3 regions of the Nocardioides taihuensis genome follow, and region 3 is predicted to be linked to each of the others. Evidence: riboswitches for the same ligand, from Rfam matches in the RefSeq annotation. Region 3 holds a riboswitch; each other region holds the start of a gene.
What was found. A riboswitch is a leader RNA that binds a small molecule or an ion and turns the genes downstream of it on or off. The one in region 3 is predicted to bind glycine.
Positions count from the first base shown of each region.

Region 1 (4,070 bases), on a different contig from region 3:
CGTAGTTCGCCGCAAGCACGGCCGCCTTTGTGGCGAGCGTCAGGCCTTCGGCGCCCATCATCCGGATGTACGCCCAAGGAATAGGGAGGATGCCGGCGGATCCGAAGGGAGCTGCGCTGACGGGGCCAGGGCCGGAGCGTCGGGACGGATCCGGGTGGAGTGGATGGGACGGGACGAAGGGAGCAAGGTGAGCGGCGACGGCGACTGGCCCCACGCCCGGACCCCCACCGCCATGCGGGATGCAGAAGGTCTTGTGAAGATTGAGATGCGACACGTCCCCGCCAAACTCACCAGGCTTGGCGACTCCCAGCAAGGCGTTGAGGTTGGCCCCGTCGATGTAGACCTGACCCCCGTGGTGGTGAACTGTCTCGCAGAGCGTCGAGATCTGGGACTCGTACACCCCGTGGGTGGACGGATAGGTGACCATGATGGCGGCGAGCTGGTTTGAGTGCTGCTCGCACTTCTCCTCGAGGTCGTCCATGTCGACGGTTCCGTCCTCATCGGAGGCGACCACGACCACACGCATCCCCGCCATCACGGCGGATGCGGCATTCGTGCCATGTGCACTCGCCGGAATCAGGCAGACGTCCCGGGCAACTTCGCCTCGCGATCGCAGGTAGCCGCGTATCGCCAGCAGCCCCGCCAGCTCACCCTGCGAACCCGCGTTGGGCTGAAGCGAGACCTTGGCGTAGCCGGTCACGTTCGCGAGCCAGGTCTCGAGTTGATGGATTAGGTCGAGATAGCCCCGCGCGTCCTCGATGGGCGCAAACGGGTGAAGGTCTGCGAAGCCCGGCAGGGACACGGGCTCCATCTCCGCCGTGGCGTTCAGCTTCATCGTGCACGATCCGAGCGGGATCATTCCGCGGTCGAGTGCGAAGTCTCGATCGCGGAGCTGGCGCATGTAGCGCAGCATCGCTGTCTCCGACCGGTGTTCTTGGAACACGGGGTGTGTGAGGAAGTCGGTCGTTCTCGCCAGCTTGGGCGGAATGACAGATCGTCTGTCCCTGACTCGATCGGTTTCAGGTACCTCGAATGCAGCCACCGCGAGCGAGACGTGCTCGTCCGTGGTCGTCTCGGAGCAACTGATGCCCACGTGATCGGAGTCGACTCTTCTCAGTCTCAGACCACTCTCGGCTGCCTTGCGGAGAACTTCGTCTGCGCCTTCTGGCACCTCCACCACGATGGTGTCGAAGAAGGCCGTTGTGGAGACAGTGAAGCCTTGAGCCCGCAGTGTGCCGTGAATCGACCGGGCATGAGCGTGCACACGACGTGCGATCTCTCGGAGACCGTCGGAACCGTGGTAGACGGCGTACATCGAGGCCACTACGGCGAGAAGCACCTGTGCCGTGCAGATGTTCGACGTCGCCTTGTCCCGTCGGATGTGCTGCTCCCGAGTCTGAAGTGCGAGTCGGTATGCAGGGCGCCCCTCATCGTCGACGGAGACGCCAACGAGTCGACCGGGAAGGTGACGCTCGAGACCGCTGCGCACGCTCAGGAAGGCGGCATGGGGTCCCCCGTAGAAGAGCGGGACGCCAAACCGCTGCGTCGATCCAACCGTCAGGTCTGCCCCGAACTCGCCGGGCGGCTTGAGAAGCGTCAACGCCAATAGGTCGGTCGCCACCGCCGCCTGAGCACCACGATTGTGTACCTCCTGGATGACAGGTTCTAGGTCCCTGATCTCGCCGGAAGACCCGGGGTAGCTCGCTATCAGGCCGAAGAACTCGCCTGTCGGGAGCGGTTCGTCCAGATCGACCACCTCCACCTCGACGCCGATCTCCGCAGCTCGGGTGATCAGGACATCGAGTGTCTGAGGGTGGGTATCGGCGTCAATCAACACCCGCGAAGCCTTCGACCGTGAAGCCCGCTTCATGACCATGACCGCCTCAGCGACGGCAGTGCCTTCATCCAGCAGCGAAGCGTTTGCTGTGGGTAGCCCGGTGAGGTCCCCGACCATCGTCTGGAAGTTGATCAGGGCTTCCAGCCGCCCCTGACTGATCTCGGGCTGGTACGGCGTGTACGCGGTGTACCAACCGGGGTCCTCAAGGATGTTCCGCCGAATGACAGCAGGCGTATGGGTCGGGTAGTAACCCAGCCCGATCATCGGCACAGCGACGCGGTTTCGGCCCGCCAGAGCAGCGAGCTCCGCGGCCGCATCCGCTTCGGACGCCGGTGCTGGAAGGTCCAGCCCGGTGGTGCGGATGCGAGACGGAACGGCGGCATCCATCAACTCGTCCAGCGAGGAGTAGCCGACTTCAGCCAGCATCTTCGCGATGTCATCGGGTCCGAGCCCGATGTGGCGACGATGAAAGTTGTGAGGGTACGACGAAGCGTCGTGAGTCATTGCGGGAGGCTCCTTCGTGCGTCCGGCAGCTCGCCGGACCCTGTAGGTGACCTCCCCGCTCTGTCATCGAAAACCTGAGAGCTTCATCGCTGTGTGAGCGACTTGCACCGTGGGCGCAGGACCAGGGTCCTGACTTTCCAGAGTTGCCTAGCCGAAGCGGTACGGGGCCTGAGAGATTCTGGGGAGAAGTTGCTCCTTCGGCGCACAACCCTTGGTGAGGGCTGTGACTCTCCCGCTTCAGATCATGCGGCTATGCAGTTGTGGCGCGCACACCGTAGGGGTGGGCCTCGTGGTCGGTCAAGGGCCTGACCCGGAAGCAGCATGCCGAGGTGTGCGTGCCGAAGAACTGCTGAGTCAGATGTGTCGCTGCGCTCCCGAGCGAGTGCGCGCCGGCCCAGACCACACGCCGACCTCGGACCGCGTCGCTGGGCGTGCTCCCCCGATTGACGAGGGAAAGTCCCAAGAATCTCGTGCAGCAACCTTGTGCTTGTCCAGTGACCCTTGTACGGTCCCTTTGTTCTTGTGCAGCGATCTTCATCACACTCGGTGAGGTTCCGTCGGAGGTTGACATGTCGAATGGCTCCACCACCTGGGGCGCGCCCGAGCGACTCATGCCTGAGGACCACTGGGACTGGAGCGTCCCTGTGCCGCTGTCTCAGGGCTGGAAGTGCGGGCCGTTCATCTTTGTCGGCGGACAGATCTCTGCGGACGAGCACGGCAAGACCATCGGCGTTGGCGACATCGAGGTCCAGACCCGAAACGTCTTTGAGAACATCCGCAAGGTCCTGAACGAGGCCGGGGCGGATCTGCACCACATCGTCAAGTTCAACACCTTCTACGCCTTCGAGGGCGACGGTGACGAGGTCCGTGAGTACTGGGAAAAGATGACGAAGACTCGGCTCGAATTCCTCTCCGACCCAGGCCCCGTCGGCACCGCAATCCGTGTCAGCGGCTTCGCGTTTCCTGATCTTCTCATCGAGATCGAGGCCATTGCCTACGTACCCGAGCTGGCATCAAGCATCGAGGAATGAGGAGCGCCACATGAAGGACCAAGCTGGTGCCGGGGTCGTCGAGACCCGCGGTATTGATTTCATCCCCGACGACGAACGTCACGGCTCGCCGTCAAGTCTGTTCTGGGTATTCGTGGGAGCCCAGTTCTCCTTCACCGTGATCGTCTTTGGGTGGCTGCCTGTGGCCTTCGGGCTGGGGTGGTGGTCCAGTTTCACCGCCATCGTGGTCGGTCTGGTCATCGGCACGATGGTGTACACACCCTTCGCCCTCTTCGGACCGCGCACGGGCACCAACAGTGCGGTCAGCAGCGGCGCTCACTTCGGAGTCGTCGGAAGGATCATCGGATCGATCCTGGCCATGGTTACCGCGGTGGGCTTCTTCGCCATCAGCATCTGGACCGGTGGAGACTCGCTCGTGGCTGGCGCCAACCGCCTTTTCGGCACGCCTGATTCCGACGCAATGGCGGCCTTGGCGTACGCCGTCGCTGCGCTCATCACGATCGCAATCGCCATCTACGGATTCGACACGGTCGTTGCGGCACAGAAGTTCGTCGTTCCCATCCTGGGCCTGGTGATGGTCGTCGGTGTATTCGCGCTTGCATCCAAGTTCGACCCCAGTTATGCGGGCGGCGCCTACCTGCTCGGCGACTTCTGGCCCACCTGGCTCCTCTCCGTAGCCACGGTTGCCTCGTTGCCGATCTCCTACGCGCCGTTCGCCA
Region 1 covers NZ_JBHSKD010000003.1:94,946-99,015, forward strand. Annotated here, with positions in the region: gene gcvP (aminomethyl-transferring glycine dehydrogenase) at 1-2,341, opposite strand, end outside; glycine riboswitch at 2,489-2,586, opposite strand; gene ACFPGP_RS02955 (RidA family protein) at 2,911-3,372, shown strand; gene ACFPGP_RS02960 (purine-cytosine permease family protein) at 3,383-4,070, shown strand, end outside.
Region 1: linked by a shared signal. The riboswitch ahead of gcvP (aminomethyl-transferring glycine dehydrogenase) and the one ahead of gcvP (aminomethyl-transferring glycine dehydrogenase) in region 3 are both predicted to bind glycine.

Region 2 (4,070 bases), on a different contig from region 3:
GTGGTGCCGACGGTGCCGAAGGTCGCCCTCGCTGCCGACGGCCTGCCGAGCGCCGACTCCTTCCGCCGCGCCGACAAGGTGCGGCTCTCGCGCCGCGAGCTGCTGAAGATCGCCGAGGTTTCCGAGGAGCTCCTCGACCAGCTCGAGCAGTACGGTCTGGTCGTGCCCCGGACCGGCACCGGTCACTACGACACCGACGCGCTCGTGATCGCGACGACCGCCCGCGAGCTCTCCGACTTCGGGCTCGAGCCGCGGCACCTGCGGGCGTTCAAGACCGCCGCCGACCGCGAGGTGGGCCTGGTCGAGCAGGTCGTCGCCCCGCTGCGCCGGGGCCGCGATGCGTCGGCCGCCGCCCGGGCCGAGGACGCCGTCTCGCAGATCGCCGCGCTCTCCGTGCGGCTGCACGCGACGCTCGTCAAGTCCGGCCTGAAGTCTTCCTAGGCCGGCCTCCCCGACCGCTCCGGCGCGACCGCCTGCCGTCCGCACACCCCGGGAGTAGGGTGGTCGACGTGCGCGAGGTCGATGTCATGGGAGTGCGGGTCGAGATGCCCTCGAACCAGCCGATCGTGCTGCTCCGGGAGGTGGCAGGTGACCGCTACCTGCCGATCTGGATCGGCGCGGTGGAGGCGACGGCGATCGCCTTCGCCCAGCAGGGCGTGGTGCCTCCACGCCCCCTCACCCACGACCTGATGCGCGACGTCCTCGTGGCCACCGGCAACGAGCTCACCGAGGTGCGGATCACCGAGGTCAAGGACGGCGTCTTCTTCGCCACCCTGGTGCTCGGCTCGGGCACCGAGGTCAGCGCCCGCCCGTCCGACTCCATCGCCCTCGCCCTGCGCACCGGCTCGCGGATCGTGTGCTCCGAGGAGGTCCTCGACGAGGCCGGCCTCGCCGTCCCCGCCGAGCAGGAGGACGAGGTCGAGAAGTTCCGCGAGTTCCTCGACCACGTCTCGCCCGAGGACTTCGAGAGCCGCTGACCCCTCGGCCCGCGGTGGGCGGGTGCTCGGGTGAATTGCGGTTGGTGACCAATCCGCAGGGTCCAGGGCCGGGGGAGTGCGGTTGGTGACCAAACCGCAGATCCAGCCCCCGGGGAGTGCGGTTGGTGACCAATCCGCACCGACAGGAGCTCCGACCACCCTCACCCTCAACCTGAGGTAGAGGGTTGCGACACGCCGCCCACCTCGTTGACCACCCGCCGGCGCAGGCCTACATTCAAGTGTCTCTGGTGTAACTCCACCGCTGTGGTCGTTCCTGATCGGGCGGATCCCTTCCCCCCGGGGTTACGCGCACCGGAGTAGGTCAGCGGAGGATCGATGGGCACCAAGGAGCACGAGCAGGACGCGTCGGGCGAGGCCGTCCTGGCTGCCGAGGCAGCCGAGGAGCAGGGCCTGCTGTTCACCGACGACGTCTCGCCGCTGCCCAGCGACGCCGGCTACCGCGGCCCGACCGCGTGCAACGCCGCCGGCATCACCTACCGGCAGCTCGACTACTGGGCGCGCACCGGGCTGGTCGAGCCCACGGTGCGCGGCGCCACCGGCTCCGGGTCGCAGCGGCTCTACTCCTTCCGCGACATCCTGATCCTCAAGGTGATCAAGCGGCTGCTCGACGCCGGCATCTCGCTGCAGCAGATCCGCACTGCGGTGCAGCACCTGCGCGAGCGCGGCACCGACGACCTGACGCGCGTCACCCTGATGAGCGACGGCGTCTCGGTGTACGAGTGCACCAGCAACGACGAGGTCATCGACCTGCTCCAGGGCGGGCAGGGCGTGTTCGGCATCGCCATCGGCGGCGTCTGGCGTGAGATCGAGGGCACGCTGGCCGAGCTGCCGAGCGAGCGCACCGCTCCCGAGGTCGACGAGTCACCGACCGCGGGCGACGAGCTCGCGGCGCGCCGCGCCGCCCGCCAGACCGGCTGACCGCCCCGCTCCACCGAGCGACCACCGAGCGACCACCGAGCGACCACCGACACGGCCCGGGTCCCCTCCAGGACCCGGGCCGCGTCGCGTCCCGGTGGTAGATTGGGCGCGCTGACGATCCCGTGCGGGAGAGTCTCCGCCGCAAGGCTGCGGCGGAGCGCCGAAGGGGCAATTCCTCCCCGGAACCTCTCAGGCGCCCGGACCGCACGGACCAGGCAACTCTGGAGCCCACCGGCAACCCCGGGACGGTGACAGAGGGGGAGGCGACCCGATCGCAGCGATCAGAGGAGCCCCCCGTGTCGGACCACCCCACCCTGGCCGAGCTCGACGCCGCCGCGCCGTTCGCGGACCGTCACGTCGGCATCGACGCGGACGCCGAGGCCACCATGCTGGCCACGCTGGGCTTCGGCTCGCTGACCGAGCTGATGGACGCGGCGCTGCCCGGAGGGATCCGGTCCGCCGACACCCTCGACCTGCCGGCACCCGCGAGCGAGGACACCGTCGCGCGCGAGCTGCGCGCGCTCGCCGCCGACAACCGCCCGGCCGAGTCGCTGATCGGCCTGGGCTACCACCCGACGCTCACCCCGCCGGTGATCCGACGCAACATCCTCGAGGACCCGTCCTGGTACACGGCGTACACGCCCTACCAGCCGGAGATCTCCCAGGGCCGGCTCGAGGCGCTGCTCAACTTCCAGACCGTGATCGGCGACCTGACAGGGCTGCCGACCGCCAACGCCTCGCTGCTCGACGAGGGCACCGCGGTCGCCGAGGCGATGACCCTCGTACGACGCGCCAACCGCAAGGCGTCCGGGCCCTTCGTGCTCGACGCCGACGCGCTGCCGCAGACCATCGAGGTGGTGCGCACCCGCGCGGCCGCGATGGGGATCGACGTCGTGGTCGCCGACCTCGACGCCGGCCTGCCCGAGGGACCGCTGTGCGGTGTGCTGGTGCAGTACCCCGGCACCTCGGGCCGCGTCCGCGACCCGCGGCCGCTGGCCGAGGCCGCCCACGCGCGGGACGCCCTCGTCGTGGTCGCCGCCGACCTGCTGGCCCTCGCCGTGCTCGAGGCGCCCGGTGAGCTCGGCGCCGACGTGGTGGTCGGTTCCTCGCAGCGCTTCGGCGTCCCGCTGTTCTACGGCGGTCCGCACGCCGGCTACATGTCCGTGGCCGCCGGCCTCGAGCGCCACCTGCCCGGCCGCCTGGTCGGGGTGTCGATCGACGCCGAGGGCAAGCCCGCCTACCGGCTGGCGCTGCAGACCCGCGAGCAGCACATCCGCCGCGACAAGGCGACCTCCAACATCTGCACCGCCCAGGTGCTGCTGGCCGTGGTCGCCTCCATGTATGCCGTGCACCACGGCCCCGAGGGCCTGCGCACGATCGCGACTCGCACCCACCGCTACGCGGCCGTGCTGGCGCGCGCGCTGGCCGACCACGGGGTCGAGGTCGCCGAGACCGAGTTCTTCGACACCGTGGTCGCCTCCGTGCCGGGCCGCGGACAGGCGGTCGTCGACGCCGCACGCGAGCGCGGGCTGCACCTGCGGCTCGTCGACGCCGACCGGGTGGCCATGACCACCTCCGAGGTCACCACCCACGGCACGCTCGAGCGGGTGCTCGCCGCCTTCGGGATCGACGACGTCGACCTCGAGGCGCTCGACCACGCCACCGGCGACGCGCTCCCCGAGCCGCTGCGCCGCCGCACGCCGTACCTCACCCACGAGGTGTTCTCCCGCCATCACAGCGAGACCGCGATGCTGCGCTACCTGCGCCGCCTCTCCGCACGCGACTACGCGCTCGACCGCGGCATGATCCCGCTCGGCTCGTGCACCATGAAGCTCAACGCGACCACCGAGATGGAGCCGGTCTCGCTGCCGGGCTTCGCCGACCTGCACCCGTTCGCACCGGCCGAGGACGCCGCCGGTTACCACGCACTGGTCACGCAGCTCGAGGGCTGGCTGGCCGAGGTGACCGGCTACGACCGGGTCTCGATCCAGCCCAACGCCGGCTCGCAGGGCGAGCTCGCCGGCCTGATGGCGATCCGTGCCTACCACCAGGGCCGCGGCGACGACGCCCGCGACGTCTGCCTGATCCCGTCGTCGGCGCACGGCACCAACGCGGCGTCCGCGGTGATGGCCGGCCTCCGGGTGGTGGTGGTCA
Region 2 covers NZ_JBHSKD010000009.1:167,816-171,885, reverse strand. Annotated here, with positions in the region: gene ftsR (transcriptional regulator FtsR) at 1-441, shown strand, start outside; gene ACFPGP_RS10320 (bifunctional nuclease family protein) at 510-977, shown strand; gene ACFPGP_RS10315 (MerR family transcriptional regulator) at 1,314-1,916, shown strand; glycine riboswitch at 2,032-2,131, shown strand; gene gcvP (aminomethyl-transferring glycine dehydrogenase) at 2,213-4,070, shown strand, end outside.
Region 2: linked by a shared signal. The riboswitch ahead of gcvP (aminomethyl-transferring glycine dehydrogenase) and the one ahead of gcvP (aminomethyl-transferring glycine dehydrogenase) in region 3 are both predicted to bind glycine.

Region 3 (4,070 bases):
CAGCGTTCCCGCAACCGGGAAGGACATCGTGGGGGCGTGGAAGCCGTAGTCGATCAGGCGCTTGGCGACATCCTCGACGGTGACCCCGGTCTTCGCGGTGACCGGTCGGATGTCGACGATGCACTCGTGTGCGACCAGCCCCCCTGCACCGGTGAACAGGATCGGGAAGTGCGGCGCCAACCGCTGGGCGACGTAGTTGGCGCTGAGCACGGCGACCTGGGTGCATTCGGTCAATCCGGGCCCACCCATCATCCGGATGTAGGCCCACGGGATGGGAAGGATCCCTGCCGAACCGTAGGGAGCAGCGCTGATGCTCCCATCACTCGCGCGACGGGCGGCCTCCGGATGGAGGGGGTGGGTCGGCAGATACGGCACCAGGTGTTCCGCCACCGCGACCGGCCCCACCCCGGGGCCGCCTCCGCCGTGCGGGATGCAGAAGGTCTTGTGCAGGTTCAGGTGGGAGACGTCGCCACCGAACTCGCCCGGCTTGGCAATACCGAGCAGGGCGTTGAGGTTCGCCCCGTCGACGTACACCTGTCCCCCATGCGCGTGGACGAGGTCGCAGAGCCGGGTGATGCTTTCCTCATAGACCCCATGTGTCGACGGATAGGTCACCATGATCGCGGCCAGGTTGTCGGTGTGCTCGACGCACTTCTCCTCCAGGTCCGCCAGGTCGATCGTGCCGTCGTCGTGGGAACCGACGACCACTACGCGCATGCCGGCCAGGACAGCGGACGCCGCATTTGTTCCGTGCGCGCTGGATGGGATCAAGCAGATGTCCCGTTGATCCTCGCCCCGATCCCGGTGCCAGCCTCTGATGGCCAGCAGACCGGCCAGCTCCCCCTGCGAGCCGGCGTTGGGCTGGATCGACACGGCGGCATAGCCCGTGACCTCCGCCAACCACGCCTCCAGCTGGCGCACGAGTTCGGCGTAGCCGGATGCGTCCTCCGCGGGGGCGAACGGATGCATGTTCGCGAAGCCAGGCAGACTGATCGGCTCCATCTCGGTGGTCGCGTTCAGCTTCATCGTGCACGAGCCCAGCGGGATCATGCCGCGGTCGAGCGCGAAGTCGCGGGCCGAGAGTCGGCGCAGGTAGCGCAGCATCTCGGTCTCGGAGCGATGGGCGTGGAAGACCGGGTGGGTGAGGAACGGGCTGTCGCGGTGCAGCGAGGAGGGCACCCGATCCTGGGACTCCTGTTCGGACCCGTCGGCCACCGCACGGGAGCCGAACGCCTCGAGCACCAGTTCCACGTGGGCGCTCGTGGTGACCTCCGAGCAGCTGACGCCCACCTGGTCGGCATCCACGCGTCGCAGCCGCAGCCCCTTGGCGTTGGCGGCGGCGAGCACCTCATCGGCGCGACCCGGGACTCGCACGAGCAGCGTGTCGAAGTAGGCGCCGTGCACGACCGGGATGCCGGTCGCCCGGAGCCCGCTCGCGATCGCGGTGGCGTGCGCGTGGACGCGCTCGGCGATGCGCCTGAGTCCGTCGGGGCCGTGGTACACGGCGTACATGGAAGCCACGACCGCCAGCAGCACCTGGGCGGTGCAGATGTTCGAGGTCGCCTTGTCACGCCGGATGTGCTGCTCCCGGGTCTGCAGGGCCAGGCGGTACGCCGGCCTTCCGTCGCTGTCCCTAGAGACTCCGACCAGACGGCCGGGCAGGTGACGTTGCAACCCGTCACCCACCGCGATGAAGCCGGCGTGAGGGCCACCGTAGAACATGGGCACGCCGAAGCGCTGGGTCGATCCGACCGCGATGTCGGCGCCGAACTCCCCCGGAGGGCGCAGAATCGTCAGCGCCAGGAGATCGGCGGCGACGGTGACCAGAGCGCCGCGGTCGTGAGCAGCGCGGATGAGCTGCTCGTGGTCGCGGACAGCCCCGGAGGCGCCGGGATAGGAGAGCACCAGACCGAAGAAGTCATCCGTCGGCAGCGGCTGGTCGGGGTCGATCTCGACGACCTGCACTCCTACCGCCGTGGCTCGGGTCCGGAGAACGTCGAAGGTCTGCGGCAGGGTGTCGGTGTCGACCAGCACCTTGCTGGACTTCGACGCCGATCCCCTGCGCATGACCATCACGGCCTCCGCGACGGCGGTGCACTCGTCCAGGAGGGATGCGTTCGACATCGGCAGACCGGTCAGATCGCCCACCATGGTCTGGAAGTTCAGCAGCGCCTCGAGTCGGCCCTGGCTGACTTCCGGCTGGTACGGCGTGTACGCGGTGTACCAGGCCGGGTCCTCGAGCACGTTGCGTCGGATCACGGCAGGAGTGATCGTGGGGTGGTAACCGAGACCGATCATCGGCACCGAGACGACGTTGCGTCCGGCGAGGGCTGCGAGCTCCTCGGCTGCCTCGGCCTCCGTGACCGGGGCAGGAAGCCGAAGACCGGTGGTGGTGCGGATTCCTCGTGGGACGGCCGCGTCCACCAGGCTTTCCAGATCGGCAAATCCGATCTGGGCGAGCATCTTGGCGCGACCGTCGGCGTCGATACCAATATGACGGCCAGCGAAACCGCGGTCGCAGGATTCTGCATTGAATAATGCCATAGCGGGAGGCTCCTGATCGTGGTGTCGCTGACGCGACACCTCATGAGTGGCCTCCCCGCTCTGTCATCGGAAACCTGAGAGCTTCACCGCCGAGTGGGCGGTTTGCACCGTGGGTGCAGGACACAAGTCCTGACTTTCCAGAGTTCGCCTCACAACAGCGGTAACGGGGCCTGAGAGATTCTCGGGGAGAGTTGCTCCTTCGGCGCCTCGCTCGTGTAAAGCGAGGACTCTCCCGCTGTTATTCAAGCGGCGAATGGTCTTCAGTTGTGTAGGTGAAACGCTAGTCGACCAAGCAATCTTGGTCAACCATGAGGGCCAGGGGTCCATTAGGATCCGGCCGCTGACCACGTTCTTGGCGGACATCCGCTATGCCGCACTCCGCGCACCAGGGAGGTTGCGTCATTCCAGCCGCAACTGCGCGCCCTTGCCGCCCGTCCGGTCCTGAACCGTTTGCCTGAGGAACTCATTCGGCGAAGACGCGGCTGGGTCACGGCCTCGGGCAGCTTCACTGTCCAGGCTACTCGGCAGGCGGCTCACCGGGTCGTGGGAGACGAACCCGACGGGTTCCGAGCCCTTCTACCTGGGCCTCGAAGCGACGAGGTCGGCGTGTTCTTCGGCGAAGGCCCGCGCTGCAGCGATGAATCCGTCGAGGTGCTGCTCGGTGAGGGCAAGGCTGAGGGCCAGGTAGCCGCGCTCTGCTATGTAGTAGCCCCGGGCGAGCAGGTCGTGGAAGAGCAGGCGGCGCCAGCGGGGATCGACACCCGCGATGTCGGACCACCGCTCTACGGGTCCCGGAGCGGGGCGAATCGTCATCATGGAGCCGACGCCCGTCACGCAGAATCCAACCGGGGCCATCGCCTGGGCCAGCTGGTCCCTGAGCCGGTCCCCGCGTTCGTTGAGCCGCTTGAGCGTGTCGGCGTCGAGCAGCTCGGTGACCGCGGAACCGACGGCCATCGTGAAGGCGTTGTTGTTGAAGGTGCCCCCATGGGTGAGACCACCCTGGGCTGGATCGAACGCGGCCATCACGTGCCGGGACCCGCCGAAGGCCCCGAAGGAAAGGCCACCGCCGAAGTACTTGCCCAGCACCGTCAGGTCGGCGTGGATGCCGTACACCTGCTGCGCCCCGCCGACGGCCAGCCGGGACGTCATCACCTCGTCCATGACGAGAAGAGAGCCGTGTGCGCGGGTGAGTGAGCGAAGAGCCGAGAGGAAAGCCGGCGAGGCAGGGATGCAGCCACCCGCGCCGAGCATCGGCTCGACCAGGACGCAGGCGATCTCGTCGCCGCAACTGGTGAACTCGGCCTCGACGGCGGCGGTGTCGTTGTAAGGCAAGACCGCGAAGTCAAACGGCACCCGCAGCGGCGCACTGCCGGGCAGGAAGGTCATCGGACCGCCGTGGTAGGCGCCGTCGAAGACGACGACCCGGTCACGCCCGCTGACATGGCGGGCGGTGAGTACCGCCATCAGGTCCGCCTCGCTGCCCGAGTTGGTGAAGCGCACTTGGTCGACCGAGACAAACCGCTCGA
Region 3 covers NZ_JBHSKD010000001.1:11,691-15,760, forward strand. Annotated here, with positions in the region: gene gcvP (aminomethyl-transferring glycine dehydrogenase) at 1-2,544, opposite strand, end outside; glycine riboswitch at 2,595-2,691, opposite strand; glycine riboswitch at 2,693-2,789, opposite strand; gene ACFPGP_RS00065 (aspartate aminotransferase family protein) at 3,121-4,070, opposite strand, start outside.